DNA from 2 places in the Mycobacterium sp. 155 genome. Region 1 is predicted to be linked to the other one. Evidence: predicted binding sites of a transcription regulator. Region 1 holds the regulator's gene; the other holds the start of a gene.
The links. Region 1 encodes HspR, which represses chaperone genes until heat shock. Its sites were predicted from a motif close to ANNTGAGTNNNNNNNACTCANNT; they were not measured.

Region 1 (10,164 bases):
GGTGAACCCGCGCGTGCACCTGTTCTTCGGAGGGCGCTACCCGTGCGACCTCTATGACCTGAACACGCTCTGGCAGATCGCATCGATGAACCCGTGGTTGTCGGTGACACCGGTCTCCGAATACAGCACCGATCCGCCTTGGGCCACAGACTATCCCGATGTTCAGCCGCCCCGCGGCCTGCATGTCCGCCAGACCGGACGCCTTCCCGACGTGGTGACGCGCTACGGCGGCTGGGGTGACCGGCAGATCCTGATCTGCGGCGGTCCCGGCATGGTGGAGGCGACGAAAGCCGCGTTGATCGCCCGCGGTGCGCCACCGGAACGCATCCAGCATGACCCGCTGACAGACTGACTGGTACCCGTGTGGCATCCCGGACCACGTGACAGACTGGCGCCATGGCCGACTTTCAGCCCGTTATCCTGCGCGACCCGTCGTCAGCTCTGACCGCCACCTATGTACCGGTCGCCGGCATGGTGTGCACATCGCTGGCCGATGACGGCGTCGAGTTTCTCGGCCAGCGACGCGGCTTGGAGGCCTACATCACCACCGGCAAGACGATGGGCATCCCGATCCTCTACCCGTGGGCAAATCGGTTGAGCGCCAGCAAATACGCCATCAACGGCGCGGTCGTGACGCTCACACCCGGCGTGGCCGGGGTCCGCAGCGACCAACATGGTGTGCCCATCCATGGTGTACTGGCCGCCGACCCCGGTTGGTTGGTGATCGAACAAACCGACAACAAGCTGGTCGCGATCCTCGACTGGGGTGGTAAGCCGCGGCTACTGACGACCTTCCCATTCCCGCACATCCTGACGATGACGGTGACGCTGGCCGACCGCACGCTCACCGTGGCCACCACGGTGATGCCGTCGACCGCGGCGTCGGTACCTCTGTGTTACGGCTATCACCCGTATCTCAAGCTCCCCGACGTGCCCCGTGAGGAGTGGCAACTGCAGACGCCGACCATGCGGCATCTGCCGGTGGACAACTGGGGCATCCCAACCGGCGACACCGAGGAATGGGCTGGCGGCACCGAGCCGCTCAAGGACACCGAACTCGACCATGGGTTCGACCAGGTTCACGATGGTTCGGTATTCGCGATCTCGGGCGGCGGACGGCGCGTCGAGGTGACGTTCGTGCGCGGCTATCCGGCCGCGCAGCTCTTCGCGCCAAGCAACGACGATGTCATCGGGATCGAGCCGATGGCCGCGCCCACCGACGCGCTGCGCCGCGGAGACTACGCGATGGCCGTTCCGGGACAGCCCGAAACCAGTACGTTTTCGATCAAGGTCAGCTAAATGTCGAATGGCCGGTTATGACACGGTTTTTCGAAATTCGCGTGCGATAACTGGCCGCTCGGCAGCTAGCGGACGCCCCGTCGGGGCTGCCAGACAACCACGGCCTTGGAGGTCATCCCGACATCGTGGCGGGAGCCTGCGCTGAGCTGCTCCACCTGCTGGGTCAGCTCGGAGACCCTGGCGCGCAGGGCATCGACCTGATTGGTGAGTTCGATGATGCGCTTGATGCCGGCGAGGTTGACGCCTTCGTCCTGGGACAGGCGCTGCACCTCGCGCAGCAGATCGACGTCACGCTCCGAATACCGCCGTCCCCCACCGGAACTGCGTTGCGGGGTGACCAGGCCGAGCCGGTCGTATGTGCGCAGGGTCTGCGCGTGCATACCGGCCAGCTCGGCTGCCACCGAGATCAGAAACGTGCGTGCTTCCTCTTTACGCTTACTCATAGCAGTCGATTCCTCACCGTCTGCTCTTCGCGCACGCGCTCATCGCCGCGCCAGCGAGTCGTCATACGTTCCCCGCCCATCCGGCCCGCGGATCAAATCCACTGGCCCGCTCGGCTTTCGCGTATGCCTCCAGCGCCTCTGCCGCTTCGCCCTCGAGCTTCGGCGGTACCGCCACCTTCACGGTGACCAGCAGGTCGCCGTGACCACCGGACCGCTTGGGCACTCCGCGTCCACGAACCCGCAGGATCCGGCCGTCGGAGGTGCCCTTGGGCACCCGGACGCCGACCTTGCCGTCCAGCGTCGGCACGGAAAGTGTTGTGCCGAGCGCCAATTCGTGGAAACTCACCGGGACTGCGACGGTCAGGTCATCGCCGTCACGGCCGAACACCTTGTCCGGGCGCACATGCACGGTGACATAGAGGTCACCGGATGGTGCACCGCGCAATCCGGCCTCACCCTGTCCGGCCAGCCGGATGCGCTGACCGTCCTCGACGCCCGGAGGGATCCGGACGTTGATGGTGCGGGTCCGGGTGGTGACCCCGGTGCCTTTGCACTCATCACACGGGTGCTCGATGATCGAGCCGCTGCCCCGGCATTCGGTGCACGGCTCGGAGAACCCGAACGCGCCCTGGTTGCGGTTGACCACGCCAGAACCGTTGCAGTTCGGGCACACCTTCGGGCTGGTCCCCGGACGCGCACCGCTGCCGTGGCAGTTGGTGCACGGCGCCGGGCTGGTCAGCCGCAGCGGCATGGCCACGCCTTTGGTGGCTTCCAGGAACGACAGCTCGGTCTCGGTTTCCAGGTCATTGCCCCGCCGCGGCCGGCTCGGGCGCGGCTGCGCACCGCGCCCGAACAGTCCGCCGAAGAGATCACCGATGTTCGCGCCGCCGCTCTCTCCGGCCGCATCGAACAGGTCGCCGAGATTGAATTCAGCTCCGTCGGAACCGTATCCACCACCGAAGCCGCCGCCCCCACCGCTGCCGGTGTTGAACCGGCGGCCGAAGCCGCCGTCGGCGAACAGCCGCCGGGTTTCGTCATACTCCTTGCGCTTCGCGGGGTCCGACAGAACGCTGTTGGCTTCGGATACCGCCTTGAACCGCTCCGCGGCTCCCGCGTCGGGGTTCCGGTCGGGATGCAGCTCGGAGGCCAGTTTCCGGTAGGCCTTCTTGATCTGGTCGGCGCTGGCGTCAGAGGAGACGCCAAGCTCCTTGTAGAAGTCCTTCTCGACCCATTCACGCTGGGCCATACTGCGCCACCTCCTTACCTCGTCTCTTTAGTCGGTTTGTCTAGTTGTTTGATTTTGGGGCCTGGACAGCCGCGGCGTCCGGATTATCGGCACCGCCGGCGTCGGGCACGGTGTCGACGACACCGACCATGGCATGCCGCACCACCTGGTCACCGACCTTGTAACCGCGACGCATCACCATTCCGATCACCGGATGGGTTCCGTCGCCCTCGTGCTGCACGGCCTCGTGCAGCGACGGGTCGAATTCGTCGCCCTCTTGACCGAATGCGGAAAGGCCAAGCCCCTCAAGCGCGCCGACCAGCTTGTCGGCAACGGACTTGAGCGGTCCGGATTCCAGGTCACCGTGGCTGCGGGCCCGCTCGAGATCATCGAGCACGCCCAACAACTGGGTGACGACGGCGCCCTTGCTCCGCTCGGCGATGAGCTGCTGATCCCGCAGGGCGCGCTTGCGGTAGTTGTCGTACTCCGCCTTGACCCGCTGCAGGGTGGCCTTCAATTCGGCGATCTCATCGTTGGATGCGCCTGCGTCGGCGGCCGAACCCGAGGCGTCGGGCGCGGCGGACGCCGGCCCGCTGGGGGCCGACGCCTGCTCACGTACCTCGCCGGTGCTGGGATCGATGCGCCGTTTGTCGGTGATGGTCACCGGCTCGTGCGAATCGTTCTCACTCACTTGGTCTCCCTGTCATCGTCGACGACCTCGGCGTCAACCACGTCGTCATCGGAACTGGTGGAGCCTGAAGCACCGGCGGCCTGCTCGGCCTGAGTGGCCTCGTAGATGGCCTGACCCAGACCCTGGCTCTCCTCGCCCAGCTTCTCCATCGCGGACTTGATCGCGGCGATGTCGGTGCCTTCCAGCGCCTTCTTCGCGTCGGAGATCGCGGCGTCGACCTTGCTCAAGGTCTCCTCGGGCACCTTCGATCCGCCCTCGGCCTCGCGCTGCTCCTTGACGAACTTCTCCGTCTGGTAGACGAGCGACTCGGCCTGGTTGCGGACGTCGGCCTCTTCGCGACGCTTGCGGTCCTCGTCGGCGTGCGCCTCGGCGTCCTTGATCATCCGGTCGATCTCTTCCTTGGACAGGCCGGAGCCTTCCTGGATCTTGATCGTGTTTTCCTTGCCGGTGCCCTTGTCCTTGGCGGTGACGTGCACGATGCCGTTGGCGTCGATGTCGAAGGTGACCTCGATCTGCGGCACGCCGCGGGGGGCCGGCGGGATACCAGTCAGCTCGAAGGACCCGAGCAGCTTGTTGTGCGAAGCGATTTCACGCTCACCCTGGAAGACCTGGATCTGCACCGACGGCTGGTTGTCGTCAGCGGTGGTGAAGGTCTCCGACCGCTTGGTCGGGATGGTGGTGTTGCGCTCGATGAGCTTCGTCATCACGCCACCCTTGGTTTCGATACCCAGGGACAGCGGGGTGACGTCAAGCAGCAGAACGTCTTTCACCTCACCCTTGAGCACACCGGCCTGCAACGCGGCGCCCACGGCGACAACCTCGTCGGGGTTCACGCCCTTGTTGGGCTCCTTGCCGCCGGTCATCTCCTTGACCAGTTCGGTGACCGCGGGCATACGGGTGGAACCACCCACCAGCACCACGTGGTCGATGTCGCCCACGGCGATGCCGGCATCCTTGATCACCTGCTGGAACGGCTTGCGAGTGCGGTCCAGCAGATCTTGCGTGATGCGCTGGAACTCGGCACGGGTCAGCTGCTCGTCGAGGAACAGCGGGTTCTTGTCGGCGTCGACGGTGATGTAGGGCAGGTTGATCGAGGTGCTCTGCGAGCTCGAGAGTTCGATCTTGGCCTTCTCGGCGGCCTCACGCAGCCGTTGCATGGCCATCTTGTCCTTGGTCAGGTCGATGCCCGACGTGCCTTTGAACTTGTCGACCAGCCATTCCACGATGCGGTCGTCCCAGTCGTCGCCACCGAGGTGGTTGTCACCGGAAGTCGCGCGGACCTCGACGACGCCGTCGCCGATTTCCAGCAGCGAGACGTCGAAGGTGCCGCCACCGAGGTCGAAGACCAGGATGGTCTGTTCCTTCTCGCCCTTGTCCAAGCCGTAGGCCAAGGCGGCCGCGGTCGGCTCGTTGACGATGCGCAGCACGTTGAGGCCGGCGATCTGGCCGGCTTCCTTGGTGGCCTGACGCTGGGCGTCGTTGAAGTACGCGGGCACGGTGATGACGGCGTCTGCGATGTCCTCACCGAGGTAGGCCTCGGCGTCCCGCTTGAGTTTCATGAGCACACGCGCGCTGATCTCCTGCGCGGTGTAGTGCTTGCCGTCGATCTCCACGGACCAATCGGTGCCCATGTGGCGCTTGACCGAACGAATGGTCCGGTCGACGTTGGTCACCGCCTGGTTCTTGGCGGGCTGACCGACCAACACCTCGCCGTTGCGCGCGAACGCGACGACCGACGGGGTGGTGCGGGAGCCCTCGGAGTTGGCGACGACGACGGGGTCGCCACCTTCCAGAACCGCGACGACGGAGTTGGTGGTCCCGAGGTCGATACCGACCGCACGAGCCATAGTGTTGCCTCCTGTTAGACATGTAGGGGTCTGAGCGGACTGCGCTCAAGTCTGCTCCAACCGACTATCGATTGTCAACCCAGACTTGAGTCTGTTTCACTCAACTTGTTGTCGAACTGGTCAACGTGGGCTTCCCTGGATTTGTTCCCAACCTCGTAACTGTCGGAATCCGTCTGCCTTGTCGGACCGTCATCAAAGCTGTCGGATGCGTGTCGGAACGTCGGTAGCGCCGGCACGGGTAGTGCGGAGGTTTCCCGTCCGTGTTCCGGTGTCGCGGGCAGGGTGCGCGGTTAGGACGGCCCGCAGATGACGAGCTGGTTCCGTTTGTTCTGGTGGTGATAGCTTCTCGTCCCATGGCCGCTGCCCCGATCTCCGCTGTCGACTATCACACCGGTGGTGAGCCTTTCCGCATCGTGGCGGACGTCCCGGAGTTGGCCGGCGGTACGGTCGCGGCCAAGCGCGTCACCGCCATCACCGACCCGGCGGTGGACGGTCTACGGCAGCTGCTGTGTTTTGAGCCGCGCGGTCACGCCGACATGTACGGCGGGTTCCTGGTCCCGCCCGACGACGACGGCGCCGACCTCGGCGTGCTCTTCTGGCACAAGGACGGCTTCTCCACGGCGTGCGGGCACGGCACCATCGCACTGGGCGCATGGGCGCTGCACACCGGGAAAGTGGCCGAGGATCCTTCCGGTGTCACCGACGTCGTGATCGACGTTCCGTCCGGCCGAGTCACCGCGCGGGTGCACTCGGAAGGTGGCCGAGTGACCGGCGTCGAGTTCGTGAATGTGCCGAGCTACGTGCTCCATCGCGACGTCTCGGTGGAAACCTCACGCGGCACGATCAAGGCCGACGTGACGTTCGGCGGCGCGATCTACGCGCAGGTCGACGTCGCTGACGTGGGACTGGACGTCGCGCCCGCGGACCTCCCCGAACTGATTGCCCTCGGGCGCGAGGTGAAGGCCGCATTGTCGGGCACCGAGTACGCACGGCATCCCGAAGATGATCGCCTCAGCGGGATCTACGGCACCATCTTCTTCGCCGACGACGGAACCGACCAGCAAGGCAACCCGCGCCAGCGCAACGTCACCATCTTCGCCGACGGTCAAGTGGATCGCTCACCCTGCGGTTCGGGTACCAGCGCTCGCGTTGCGACGCTGGCCGCGCGCGGGCTTCTCGACGCCGAGCACGAACTGATCCACGGTTCCATCGTCGGGTCCGAGTTCCGCGCCCGCATCCGCGACACCGCAATCACCCTCGGGTACCCGAGCGTCGTTCCCGTGGTCACCGGGACGGCGTTCCGCACCGGCGAGCACCTCTTCAGCGTCGACCCCGACGACACCCTCATTCCAGGATTCGTCCTGCGTTAGCCAGATGGCCTCCAGTGCCATTGCACCGCTGCTCGCTGCGGTGTCGCTACCTCCGAATAGCTCTACCGCGGACTTCTGACTCAGCAATTTGCTACCGGCTGGTAAGCCCATTCCCCGGCTATGTGCGGGCCCACACTGTGTCGCACCGGTTCGACCGCGAGCGAAAAGAGACCACATGACCGCTGCGTCCGAGAGTCCCGCCGCATCCGATGCCGGCCAGGTTTTTCACGATCCGCGCAAGAGTGCCTACCTGAACCCCGACGGCGCGGACAAGCCGCTGATCAGCACCATCGGCGACGACGTCCTCGACCGCGCCCGGCGCTATCGGCTGGGACGCATCCGCGATCAAATCACCCAGCACGGTTACGCCGGGATGCTGCTCTACGACCCGGTCAACATCCGCTACGCGCTGGATTCGTCGAACATGGCGATCTGGACTATGCACGATCCGGTTCGTTATGCACTCATCGTCGCCGACGGTCCGGTGATCATGTTCGAAAGCGACGGCGCGCTGCACGTCAGCGAAGGCCTACCGACGGTCGACGACGTGCGGCTTGCGACGACGTGGATGTTCTTGACCGCCGGAAACGCCGCCAAGCGCAACGTCGAGACCTGGGCCGTAGAGATCCGCGAAGCCCTCGGCACCGGGCGCTGCACGCTAGCCGTCGATCGGCTCGAGCATCCGGGCGTGCAAGCACTCGCAAACCTGGGCGTCGGCGTCGTGGACGCGGGACCGCTCACCGAGCGCGCCCGCGCGATCAAAAGTGCGGACGAGCTCGAGCTGATGCGCTGGACCATCCGGGTCTGCGAGGCCGGGATGGCACGGGTTTACGAGGTGTCTGAACCGGGCCGCACCGAGCAGGAGATCTGGGCCGAACTGCACTACGAGAACGCCCGCTCGGGCGGCGAGTACATCGAGACGAAGCTGCTCACGGCCGGTCCCAACACCAATCCCTGGTTCAAGGAGTGCTCGTCGCGCAAGGTGCAGCGCGGGGAGATCATCGCGTTCGACACCGACATGGTCGGTCCGTACGGCTATCTCGCCGACCTCTCACGATCCTGGACCTGCGGACACGTGCCCATGACGCCGAAGCAACGTGAGCTCTACGCCGACGCACGCGAGCAGATCGACCACAACATGGCGCTGCTGCGGCCGGGCCTGGAGTTCACCGAGTTCAACGCACGCTCGTGGCAGATCCCGGAGAAGTACATTCCCTATCGGTACACCTGCGCCGTTCACGGTTCCGGTATGGCCGACGAGTGGCCCTTCATCGGCCTGCACCCTGACTTCGATCCCTCCTACGGCGGATGCTTCGAGGAGAACATGGTGATCAACGTGGAAAGCCTGATCGCCGAAAAGGGCAGCGAATCGATCAAGCTCGAAACCCAAGTCCTGCTCACCGCAAACGGAGCCGAGCGCCTGGACACGTTCCCGTGGGAGGACTGACGCCGTGACCGAGGGCTCGACTGACGTCTTCCACGATCCGCGCAAGCTGGCCTATCTCAATCCGGACGGTGCCGACAAACCTCTGATCAGCACGATCAGCGACGACGTCCTGGACCGCGCCCGCAGGTACCGACTGAGCCGGCTCCGCGGACAGCTGGCCCTGCACGACTGCGCGGCCATCCTGCTGTACGACCCGGTCAATATCCGGTACACGCTCGACTCGTCGAACATGATGATCTGGACCATGCACGACCCGTGCCGTTACGCGCTGATCGTCGCCGACGGGCCGGCGATCATGTTCGAGTTCGAGGGTGCGCTGCACGTCAACGACGGGCTCCCCGGAATCGACGAGGTGCGGTTGGCGACGTCGTGGATGTACCTCACCAAAGGCGATGCCACGGACCGCAACGTTGCATCGTGGGCCGCGGAGATCCGGGGGGCGCTCGGCGGCGGGCACTGCCGAATCGCCGTCGACCGGATTGATCCGCTCGGCGTCGACGCCCTCGCCAAACTCGGGGTGGACGTGATCGACGGCGGTCGGCTCACCGAACAGGCCCGCGCCATCAAGAGCCCCGACGAACTGGAGTTGATGCGCTGGACCATTCGGGTCTGCGAGGCCGGGATGGCTCGGGTCTACGAAGCCTCCGAGCCCGGCCGCACCGAGAACGAGATGTGGGCCGAACTGCACCATGAGAACGCCCGCTCGGGCGGCCAATATATCGAGACCAAGCTCCTGCTGTCCGGCCCGCGCACCAACCCTTGGTACTCGGAGTGCTCGGACCGGCGGGTGCAGCGCGGCGAAATCATCGCCTTCGATACCGATATGGTCGGTCCGTACAGCTATCTCGCGGACCTCTCCCGCTCCTGGACCTGCGGACATGTGCCCATGACGCCAAAACAACGCGAGCTCTACGCCGCCGCCCGCGAGCAGATCGACCACAACATGGCGCTACTGCGCCCCGGACTGTCCTTCGCAGAGTTCAACGCGAAGTCATGGCGGATTCCGGAGAAATACCAGCCCTACCGCTATACCTGCGCCGTTCACGGCAGTGGCATGGCCGACGAGTGGCCCTTCCTCCCGCTACACCCGGACTTCGATCCGGACTACAGCGGCGGCGGCTTCGAAGAGAACATGGTGATCAACGTGGAAAGCCTCATCGCGGAGCAGGGCAGCGAGTCGATCAAGCTCGAAACCCAGGTACTGGTCACCGCGAACGGCCCCGAGCGCCTGGACACGTTCCCATGGGAGGACTAGGCGGTTCAGCGCGCACGGAATCCGCCGTCAACGACTAGTTCCGCACCGGTCATAAACCGCGAGTCCTCCGAGGCGAGAAAAGCAACCGCCGCGGCGAGTTCAACCGGGTCAGCCCGACGACCCAGTGGCGTTTCCGGGACCACGCCGGTGCCCGGTTCGTTCGCGTTGAGCGGCGTCGACACCCCGCCCGGGACCAACGCGTTGACGCGGATTCCCTCCGCCGCCCATTCCAACGCGGTGGTACGGGTCAAACCGAGCATCCCCGCCTTACTCGTCAGAGCACAGAAGGCGGTGAAGGCCGTCTCGTCGCCGACCGGGAGCGCACCGCCGAGGTCGTCGAACAGCGCGTCGACCCACGGATGCGACGGGAAAACGACTGTGACGCAGTCGCGTTCACGCACCTCCTGTAGCGGCATGGCCCGGATGATCGGCGCCTGGGTCCCCAGCATGTCGCGCAGCTGTTCCGCACCGATCGAGACCATCACATTCACGACGACCTTGTCGGGCGGAATGCTCACGTCTGCGAGGGCGTTAGCGCACTGTTCGGTGCGCAGCGCGATGAACACCAGCTCGGAGCCGTCGACAAC
Region 2 (10,164 bases), 2.0 Mb from region 1:
GACCGAGCATGTGCGTCTTACCCGAGCCGGCCGGACCGCGCAGTGCCACCCCGAGCGGGCTGACGTCGGGGTGGCGGACGGCGTCGGTGAACGCCGCCATCACCTCGCCGAGCGGGCCCTCGTTCAAGCCGGACACGTGCAGCGCGCCCTGGGGTCGCCATAGGTCGTCGGTGGTCGGTGCCCAGGTCAGACGCAGCGCACCGAGCGCTTCGCGGTGTACCGGATCCATCACTGCTCGATCGCGATGAGGTGCTTGTCCTGATCACCGATCGCCACCGCGGCCGATCTGTCATCGCCGGTGAGTACCTTCTGGTTCTCCTCGGGGATCAGGTGGACGCCGGGCAGGCGATACATGTGCCGCAGTGCGGCGTCCAGCTCCATCGGGGCGAGCTGGGGGATCTCGGCACGTAGGCGTACCAGCGCAACCCACCCCCCGGGTCGCTGTGCCAGGCGGGCGTACGCTTCGCGCACCAACTGTTCGGCATCGGCGACCGGTGACGATGCGGGGGCATCTTGCGGCCCGGTGGCCGGCGGTGCGGCGAAGACTTCCGACAGCGGCACGTCGGACCCCGAGAGGTAACGGGCCAGGCCGCGCAGCACGGTGTAGAGCGCCTTACCCTGGCCGGAGGACGACGCCGGAGCGTCACTGCCGATGATGCGGCGACACGTGGCCCAGCCGTCGTCGGTCAGTTCGTGCACCCAGCTCCGCCCAGACCGGCTGGATTCCACCAGACCCTTCTCGTTGAGCTTCACCCTGCTGTCCTTGTCAAGCCTGGGGCCCAGCTTCTCGAGCTCAGGGTTGGGCACCGCCCGGCATTCGGCCATGAGCACCAGCAGCACCGCCTGCTGGACCCCGGTCAGCTCATCCCGATTGGTCTTCACTGCGTATTCCCTTCAGCTCGTCTGACCGCCAGCATCCGTTCGATCATGCCAACCACCCGTGACACATCCGCGGCTACCTCGTCGTTGGTGAACCGCAACACCGTGAAGCCGTCCAGTACCAAGGTGTTGTCGCGCCACCGGTCGGCGGCGTACTTCAGTGCGCCACGATGGTCCGGTCCGTCGATCTCGACAACGCACCGTGCCTGTGGCCACAGTAGGTCGACGCGGATGGGCCGAGCCAGCGAATGCGGCTGATAGACCTGGTTCCAGGTGCGTTCGGCCGCCCAGCCGCACCGCGCCAAGGCCTTTTCGAGGGCCTGCTCGGCGGCGCTGGCGGGGTGTGGGAGCCCGAGCAACGGCGGAAACTCGACGCGGTCGTCGGCATCGGCGGTCACTGGGCGGCACCCGCCGGGCAGCGTGACGGTGGGGAAGCGGTCCACCGATGCCATGGCGCCGGCGAGAAGCCACACTCCAAAGCCCCCGTGAGTGGTAAGCCACTTCAGTGCTGTCGCACAGGACGCCTCATCGACGTCCTCGTCGGCCGACGCGTCGATCAGTACGGCGACATCGTCCGTGCCATATGCGGCGCACAGTGCGCGTCGCAGTCCCCGCGCCTGTAGTTCCGGGTCGTGGCGCTCGCGCATGGGCCGGCCCAGCAGCGCAGCCTCGGCCAGGTCGGCGAGGAAAGGACCGAAATGTTCGCTGGCGGCGGCGTGCCTGCGCGCCAGCGCGCGGACCACCCGACAGTCGAGGTCACTGGTGTGCAACATGTCAGCATCGGGAAGCCAGGACGGAAATAGCTGGCACGCAACGGTTTCCAGATGGTCGAGGAGACTGTCGACGACGACGCGGGCAGCGCCGGGGCGCAGCCGGCAGTGGATCACCACCGGTGCTCCGGCCGGGAGTGGATCGAGCGCAACCGCGAGTTCCTCTGCGGTTGGCCCGGCCAATCGCACGACTTGACCACGAGGTATCGCAGCCCAGGGAATCGGGGCGGCAGGCCTCACGCGGTCGGAGCGCTCAGCGGCCGCTGTGGATCCGCCAGGTGTTGCGGATCGACTTGGGTTCCCGACCGGATCAAGGTCTTGATGTCGTCGAGCACGTCCCACACGTTCACGTTCATGCCGGCCAGGACGCGGTTGTCGGTGGAGAGCCAGAAGGCGACGAACTCAAGCTTGGCGACGTTCCCGCGGAACACCACCTGCTCGTACGCGGGGGCGTATCCGACGTACTCCATGCCAAGGTTGTACTGGTCAGTGAAGAAGTACGGCAGTTCGGTGTATTCGGTGGGTTTGCCGAGCATGCCGGCCACGGCGGTAGCAGGTTGCTTGAGTGCGTTGGCCCAATGTTCGGTCCGGATCCGCGCGTCGAACACCGGGTTTTGAGCGGCGGCGATATCGCCGACGGCGTAGATGTCAGGATCGCTGCTGCGCAGGGTCGCATCGACCTGCACGCCGCCGTCGGCGATGGTCAGGCCTGCTTCTTCGGCCAACGTGATGTTGGGCGCCGCGCCGACCGCGACCAGCACCGCGTCGGCCGGCACGGTCGACCCGTCGCCCAGTTTCAGGCCGGTCGCGCGGCCGTCGGCGACCGTGATCTCCTGCACCGTTTCGTTCAGCCGCAGGTCGACACCGTGGTCGCGGTGCAGCTGGGCGAACACCTCGCCGACCTCGGCGCCGAGCGAGCCCAGCAGCGGCAGCTCCGCGGACTCGACGACGGTGACGTTCACGCCGCGTTCGCGGGCGCCCGCGGCGACCTCGAGGCCGATCCATCCCGCGCCGACGATCGCGAGCGAAGCCCCCTCGGTCAGCGTGTCGCGTAGGGCCGCAGCGTCGTCGACGGTGCGCAGATAGTGCACGCCAGCCGTGTCGCCGCCGGGGATCGGCGGGCGTCGCGCGGCCGATCCGGTGGCGAGCAGGAGCTTGTCGTAGCCGACGGTGCTGTCGTCGGGCAGGGTGACGGTGTGGTCGCCGGGGTTGACGGCGGTCACCGTCGTGCCCACCCGCAGGTCGATGTGGTGGTCGCGGTACCAGTCGGCGGGGTCGACGGTGAAATCTGCGAGGGCCTTTTTGCCGGCCAGATACTCCTTGGACAGCGGTGGGCGTTCGTAGGGTAGATGATCCTCGGCGGCGAAAAGTATGACCTTTCCGCCAAAGTCATTGTCCCGCAGCGCTTCAGCGGCTTTAGCGCCAGCCAAGCCACCGCCGACGATCACGAAAGTGGATGACTGGGACGTGGATTGGGTCATGCCAACTCAGCGTACTCGCGCCGAGGGCAACCGCTTGAGCGTTCGGGCATTGCACACTGCATGACCCTCGAGGTCGGGTAGGAACCGGCGTACAGCTCATCACGACATACGCCGCGTCGTACCGCTGCAGTAGCTCATAGACCGCCAGCACGCCGGTCCAATGGTCGTATGACCAGCCCGACGTGCCGATCCGGATCATTCCTTCTCGTTAAGGGATGTCCGTGTACTGCGGAGTGAACGTTTCGCCCGAGAACGTGAATCCTTTGCCGGTCAGTTCGCGCACGCACGATATGCCGGAGGATTCCTGCACATTGCACCGAAATCCCGCTACCGCAAGCACTTTGCCGAAGGGCAGTGTCTTTGCGTCGTCCACGGAGAACTCGGGTTCGGTCAGCGCGATGAATCCGGCGTCGTGGTCGCGGTCGACGGCGATCGCGTTGGGTGTAGTGGTGCCGCCGCTGCCGTCGGGCACCGCGGTGGGGGCGCCGCTGACGGCGATGGTCGACAACCCGTTCGCGGACTGGCAGCCCGCCTTGTCACGGGGCAGGATTGCGCATCGCCAGCGTCCGCTCGGGGTGCTGAAGTAGTACCCGGTGCGACCGTCCACCTCGGTGGCGTAGGCGGAGCCGTCGACGAGGTTCGCGGTGCTGTACTGCGGCACGGCTGTCGACGTGGTCGTAGGGATCTGCGGGGGTGCGTCACCGGTGTTGACAACCGTGCCGGAGGAACATCCGACCAATGCTGCAGCTGCCGCGGTCAGGACTGCACAACGCCTCACGACGCGCAACCATAGCCCGCGGACTGAAGGTTTCTCATCCCGTCACGCGCATGTCGCCGGCGAAACGGTGGCGGCGGCCAAGCGGCCGGCCGGATCACTGCCCGTCGGTCAGCTCGGCACGCAGGCCGGTATCCAGCGATACCCGGATCAGTGCCGCGGCGAGTTTCGCAGTATCGTGCGGCACCAGCCGACCCAGTTCCTCCGACGTGTCGGGTAGTCCGAGGTTGGCTGCGGCCGCGCGCGCCCGGTCGTCGAAGTACGGCCGGGCCCACGGCCAGGTGTCCTGTACCTCCCGCAGGAAGATGTCGGCGCCGGTGTCTCCGATTCCTTTGAACCGCATCAGCAATCGCTTGGCCTCGGTGGTGTCCTGCCCGCTCTGCTCGGCGAGGCGGCGCAGATCGCCGCCATAGTCGTCAGACACCGCCGTCGCGATCGCCGACATGCGCGTCGCGGAGCTTTCGTCGTAGCGCGCGTAGTGGGCCCGTCCGAAGGCGTCGATCATCGTCTGCCGGTCGCAGTCAAGAACGGCCTGCGGTGTGCGCAGCCCACAGCGGAACAGTTCGCGGGCCGCCTGCGTCGCGATCCCGGCGTCGATCGGTTTACTCGCGAGCATGCACATCGTCAGCAGCTCGAACAGTGGCATCGGCTTGTCCCGCAGGTGAATCCCGGCTTGTTCGGCGTATGTCGTCCCGGCGGTGTCCAGCAGACGCCGGACCAGATCGTCGTTGGCCATACTGGTCGCGTACCCGCCGGTGCGCTTCGGAAACCGGGTATTACTTGGGCATTACGCCGCAGCCGCCGCGAACTGCTCGGCCGGCTCGAGCGCCTGCGCGATGATGTCGGCCACGTCGGTCATCGGCTTGACCTCCAGTGCCTCGAGCACCTCGGCGGGCACCTCATCGAGATCGGGCTCGTTGCGTTGCGGGATGAAGACCGTCTTCAGCCCCGCCCGTTGTGCCGCAAGCAGTTTCTGCTTGACGCCGCCGATGGGCAACACGCGGCCGTTCAGAGTGACCTCACCGGTCATGCCGACATCGCCGCGGACCTGCCGCCCGGTTGCCATCGACACCAGAGCAGTCACCATCGTGACACCCGCCGACGGGCCGTCCTTGGGCACCGCCCCGGCGGGTACGTGGACGTGAATCTGCCGGTTGAGCGCCTTGGGGTCGACGCCCAACTGCTCGGCGTGCGCACGCACGTAGGACAGTGCGATCTGCGCTGATTCCTTCATCACGTCACCCAGCTGACCGGTCAGCTTCAGCCCTGGCTCGCCATCGTTGGCGTTCGCCTCGATGTAGAGCACGTCGCCACCCAGACCTGTGACGGCCAGACCGGTCGCCACCCCCGGCACCGCGGTGCGCTCGGTGGATTCCGGCGTGAACCGCGGACGGCCCAGGTACTCGACCAGATCCGGCTCGTCGATCACGATCGGGGCCTCGGCCGAGTCCCTGCGGGAAAGCACCGTCGTGACCTTGCGCAGTGCCTTGGCCAGCAGCCGCTCGAATTGCCGCACACCCGGCTCTCGGGTGTAGTCCGCGGCGATCTTGCGCAAAGCTGCGTCAGTGACCGTAACCTCATCGGCCGTCAGTGCCGCGCGCTCGGCCTGCCGGGGCAACAGATAGTCCCGTGCGATGGCGACCTTGTCGTCCTCGGTGTAGCCGTCGAGCTGGATCAGCTCCATCCGGTCCAGCAGCGCCGACGGGATGTTTTCGATGACGTTGGCGGTCGCCAGGAAGACGACGTCGGACAGGTCCAGATCCAGCTCCAGGTAGTGGTCGCGGAACGTGTGGTTCTGCGCGGGGTCAAGCACCTCCAGCAGCGCGGCCGACGGGTCGCCGCGGTAGTCGGAGCCCACCTTGTCGATCTCGTCCAGCAGCACAACAGGATTCATCGAGCCGGCCTCGCCGATGGCCCGCACGATACGGCCCGGCAGCGCGCCGACATAGGTACGCCGGTGTCCACGGATCTCGGCTTCGTCGCGCACGCCGCCCAGGGCGACGCGCACGAACTTGCGGCCCAATGCGCGAGCGACGGACTCACCCAGGGACGTCTTGCCGACGCCCGGAGGACCGGCCAGCACCATTACGGCACCGGACCCCCGTCCGCCGACGACGGCCATGCCGCGCTGGGTGCGTCGCGCTCGCACGGCCAGGTATTCGATGATGCGGTCCTTAACGTCGTCCAGCCCGTGGTGGTCGGCGTCGAGAATCTCTCGGGCACCCTTGAGGTCCGTCGAATCCTCGGTCTTGACGTTCCACGGCAGCTCCAGCACAGTGTCCAGCCAGGTGCGAATCCAGCCGCCCTCTGGGCTCTGCTCGCTGGACCGTTCCAGCTTGCCGACCTCGCGCAGCGCGGCTTCGCGCACCTTCTCCGGCAGATCGGCGGCTTCGACGCGCGCCCGGTAGTCGTCGACGGAACCGGCGTCGTGTTCATCCGATTCACCCAGCTCCTTGCGGATGGCGGCCAGCTGCTGGCGCAGCAGGAATTCCTTCTGCTGCTTGTCCATCCCGGCCCGGACATCCTCGGCGATCTTGTCGTTGAGTTCGACCTCGGCAAGGTGTTCGCCGGTCCAGTCGATCAGTACACGCAGCCGTTCGGCCACGTCGGCGGTCTCCAACAGCTGACGCTTCTGGACGTCGGTCAGGTACGACGCGTAGCCGGCGGTGTCCGCCAGGGCGGATGGGTCGGTGATCTTGTTGACCACGTCGACAATCTGCCACGCCTCGCGGCGCTGCAGCATAGCCAGCAGCAGCTTCTTGTATTCGGCGGCCAGCGCCTTGGTCTCGTCGGTGGCCTCGGGCTCAGGCGCCTCATCCACCTCGACCCACAGGGTGGTACCGGGTCCGGTGGTGCCGGGCCCGATGTGAGCGCGCCGCTCGCCACGGACGACGGCGCCGGCACCGCCACCGGGCATGCGGCCAACCTGCACGATCGACGCGATCACGCCATGGGTGGGGTAGCGGTCATCCAGGCGTGGCGCGATCAGCAGTTTGCCGGACTCTCCGGTCGGAGCTGCAGCTTGTGCTGCTTCGATAGCCGCGCGCGCAGCGTCGTCGAGCTCGATCGGCACCACCATGCCAGGCAGCAGGATCGGTTCTTCGACGAACAACACCGGCACAGAAATTGGTTCGGACATCAAACCTCCAAAGTTCAGTCTGATGCACTCAACCCTGTCAGGCGCTGGTTTGTTCCCGGAGATGAATTCGGCCCTGCCGGAGCCTGCCTTTGCGGCCGCAGGAGTGGGTCAGGTGTAGGCGACGTGGACGCGCTGGATGTGGCCTTCGAACGGGAACGGTGCGCGTTCGCGGTAGTCGAGCGATACCGGCGAACCCAGGCAGGTGCCGATGTCGAGGCAGTCGTTGGCCGTGAACAGCAGCGGTGCACTGATCGGTACCTGACCGCTCGCAATCATTTCACCGTTGCGCGCGATGCTGATGTTCAGTGGGCCGGCTGGGCGCGGTTCGGCATATTGCGTCGTGACGGTGAGAGTGGCACGTCCCGGTGGCACCTTTTCGGCTGAGCGGATCTTGGTGCGCGACAGGATGAACAGGTTGTACTCGTAGCAGAGGTAGCCGTCGTCGAGATAGAGAGTCAGCCCGCCTGCCGCGGCGCCGAGGGCGTAGAGCACTCCGTTGGCGGCGGCGGGGATGTCGACATCGATGGTGACGACGTTGTTCTTGTTGCCCAGTGCCGGTGCGCAGAACTCCGGCATGCGTACCGTGTCGCCGGAGAACTCCCACTGCTGATACGGGGGAGCGATGCGCAGCTCGGGGTGATAGACGGGTACCCACAAGCCGCCACCGATGGGCAACACCGCATTACGGGCGGCTTCGACGATGAACATCTCCCGCAGCTGGGCGAGTTTCTCGGGTATCTGGTCGGCGAGATCATTGGCCTGTGACCAGTCCTCGTCGAGGTGGTATAGCTCCCACTGGTCGTTGTCGGGGGTCCAGGTGGCGATGCCTTCAGGCATTCCGGGTAGCCACGGGAGCCGCGGGCCGCGGGCGCAGGCCATCCAGCCGTCGTGGTAGATGGCGCGGCTGCCCATGATTTCGAAGTACTGGGTCTTCTTGCCGCCGGGCGCGTTTCGGTCGCCGAGCGTCCGGGCGAAACTTGCTCCTGCGAGCGGCATCTGCGGCTCGCCGTTGACCACCTGCGGAGTCTCGATACCGACGATGTCGTAGATGGTTGGCACTACGTCGTTGCAGTGCAAGAACACGTCGCGAGGCGTGGGCTCGGCGGTGATCTTTCGCGGCCAGCGCACTGCCATGGGATTGCGTGTACCGCCCAGATGTGATGCGAGCAGCTTCATGCCTTTGTACGGCGTGCTACCGGCCCACGCCCACGCGGCGTGGTACTGGTTGTCGACGAGTGGGGAGCCGAGGCAGTCAAGGCCGCCGAGTTCATCGAGGGCATCGATGTGCTGGCGTACGGTAGTGGGAATGCCGTTCTGCGCCAACAGTTCTGCGATCGTGCCATTCTGGCCTTCGCCAGAGGAGCCGTTGTCGCCCCAGATGTAGAAGAACAACGTGTTCTCGGCGTAGCCCAGTGATTCGAGCTCGTCGGTGATGCGGCCGACCTGGACGTCGACATGTTCGGCATAGCCGGCCGCGACTTCCATCAGGCGACGCTGGAATGGCTTCTCGTCGTCGGGGATATCGTCCCAACCGGCGAGGGATTCGTCCCTGGGCGTCAACTCGCAGTCCTGCGGAATCCAGCCCTTGTCCTTCGCACGTTCGAATACCCGCTGCCGGTATGCGTCCCAGCCGTCGTCGAACTTGCCGGCGTATTTGTCCGCCCATTCCTTCATGATGTGGTGCGGGCCGTGGAGACACCCGCTGGCCCAATACATGAAGAATGGCTTGTCGGCGTTGAACGCCTTGTGTCGGCGCAGCCAGGAGATGGCATCGTCGGCCAGATCCTCGGACAGGTGGTAGCCCTGTTCCGGAGTTCTGGGTGGCGGGACCACAGTGGTGTTCCGCACCAGGTTCGGCTCATACTGCGAAGCCTCACCGGCCAGAAAACCGTAGAAGTATTCGAAGCCCAGACCAGTGGGCCAGTTGTCGAACGGCCCGGCGGCGGTGGTTTCCTCGGCCGGGGTGTTGTGCCACTTGCCGAAGGCCGATGTCGCGTAGCCGTATTGCTTGAGCACCTCGGCAACTGTGGCGCTCGATCGCGGGATCTTGCCGGCATACCCGTCCCAGTCGTTGGCAAGTTCGGCGATCTGACCGTTGCCGATCGCGTGGTGATTGCGGCCGGTGAGCAAGGAGGCCCGGGTCGGCGAGCACATCGCCGTGGTGTGAAACCTGTTGTAAGACACACCTTCAGCACAGATACGGTCGAGCGTGGCAGTGGTCACCTCACCACCGAATGTCGACGGTAAGCCGGGTCCGGCGTCGTCGATGAGGACGATGACGATGTTGGGCGAGTCATCGTGCAGGCGCTGCGGTACCGTCCGCGGGCTGTACGTCGACTCCTGCAACGTCCGGCCGGCGATGCTGCCCGACGGCACTGGGGCGAAAGGCAATACGCCACCGCCCGGCAGGACGGGCGCCACCAACCGATCACTCTGCACGTTCGACACCGTGTTCCTTTCTTCGGTTTGGCACGTCACCCAGGCCCGGCCATCCACTGTGCAGCAAACCCCTACCTGCCGTCTTGACATTCCGGGACGAATCTTTGACATTGTGGGACATGGCAGTGATTCGAGGGACTGCGCTCACGGATTTTCACCAGCTTGTTGCCGAACTCGGCGGAGACAGTCGCGCATTGGTGGCTGCCGCCCACATCCCCTACGACGACATCGGTCGTCACGACCGGTTCATTTCCCTTCCGAATGGGGCCCGGATGCTCGAAGATGCCGCCGTTGCACTCGAGATCCCCGACTTCGGCCAGCGGCTGGCTCTGCGCCAGGGCATCGAGATCCTCGGTCCGGTGGGGCTGGCGGGGCGCAACGCCGCCACGGTGGCCGACGCCTTTCTGATTTTCGACAAGTTCATGGCCGCCTACAGTCCGTCGATCAGCGCACGGGTGACCGCACACCTCGACCCAGAACTGCGCCGTTTCGAGTTCGAATATCTCCTCGATCCAGCGCCGCCGCAGGCCCAGGCCATCGAGCTGTCGTTGGGCGTCACCCTGCGGGTGCTGCGTCTGTTCCTCGGCGCTGGCTACCGGCCGGTCGCCGTGCACCTGCCCCATGCTGGGCTGACTCCGCCCGATGAGTATGAACGCTACTTCGGCTGTCCGCCAACATTTT

Region 2: a site for HspR is predicted at 7,056-7,078, ahead of lon (endopeptidase La). Genes of this name have one in related genera too.

Annotation. Positions count from the first base shown of each region.
Region 1 is NZ_KB892705.1:3,260,602-3,270,765, forward strand. Features, by position in the region: gene B133_RS0115685 (FAD-binding oxidoreductase) at 1-352, shown strand, start outside; gene B133_RS0115690 (aldose 1-epimerase) at 397-1,299, shown strand; gene B133_RS0115695 (heat shock protein transcriptional repressor HspR) at 1,365-1,742, opposite strand; gene dnaJ (molecular chaperone DnaJ) at 1,804-2,988, opposite strand; gene grpE (nucleotide exchange factor GrpE) at 3,029-3,658, opposite strand; gene dnaK (molecular chaperone DnaK) at 3,655-5,505, opposite strand; gene B133_RS0115715 (proline racemase family protein) at 5,859-6,875, shown strand; gene B133_RS0115720 (Xaa-Pro peptidase family protein) at 7,051-8,322, shown strand; gene B133_RS0115725 (Xaa-Pro peptidase family protein) at 8,327-9,577, shown strand; gene B133_RS23385 (SDR family oxidoreductase) at 9,583-10,164, opposite strand, start outside.
Region 2 is NZ_KB892705.1:1,296,076-1,306,239, forward strand. Features, by position in the region: gene B133_RS0105990 (helicase HerA domain-containing protein) at 1-229, opposite strand, end outside; gene B133_RS0105995 (hypothetical protein) at 229-882, opposite strand; gene B133_RS0106000 (endonuclease domain-containing protein) at 879-1,838, opposite strand; gene B133_RS0106005 (NAD(P)/FAD-dependent oxidoreductase) at 1,886-3,130, opposite strand; gene B133_RS0106010 (hypothetical protein) at 3,339-3,908, opposite strand; gene B133_RS0106015 (hypothetical protein) at 4,003-4,641, opposite strand; gene lon (endopeptidase La) at 4,693-7,044, opposite strand; gene B133_RS0106025 (arylsulfatase) at 7,153-9,492, opposite strand; gene B133_RS0106030 (AraC family transcriptional regulator) at 9,603-10,164, shown strand, end outside.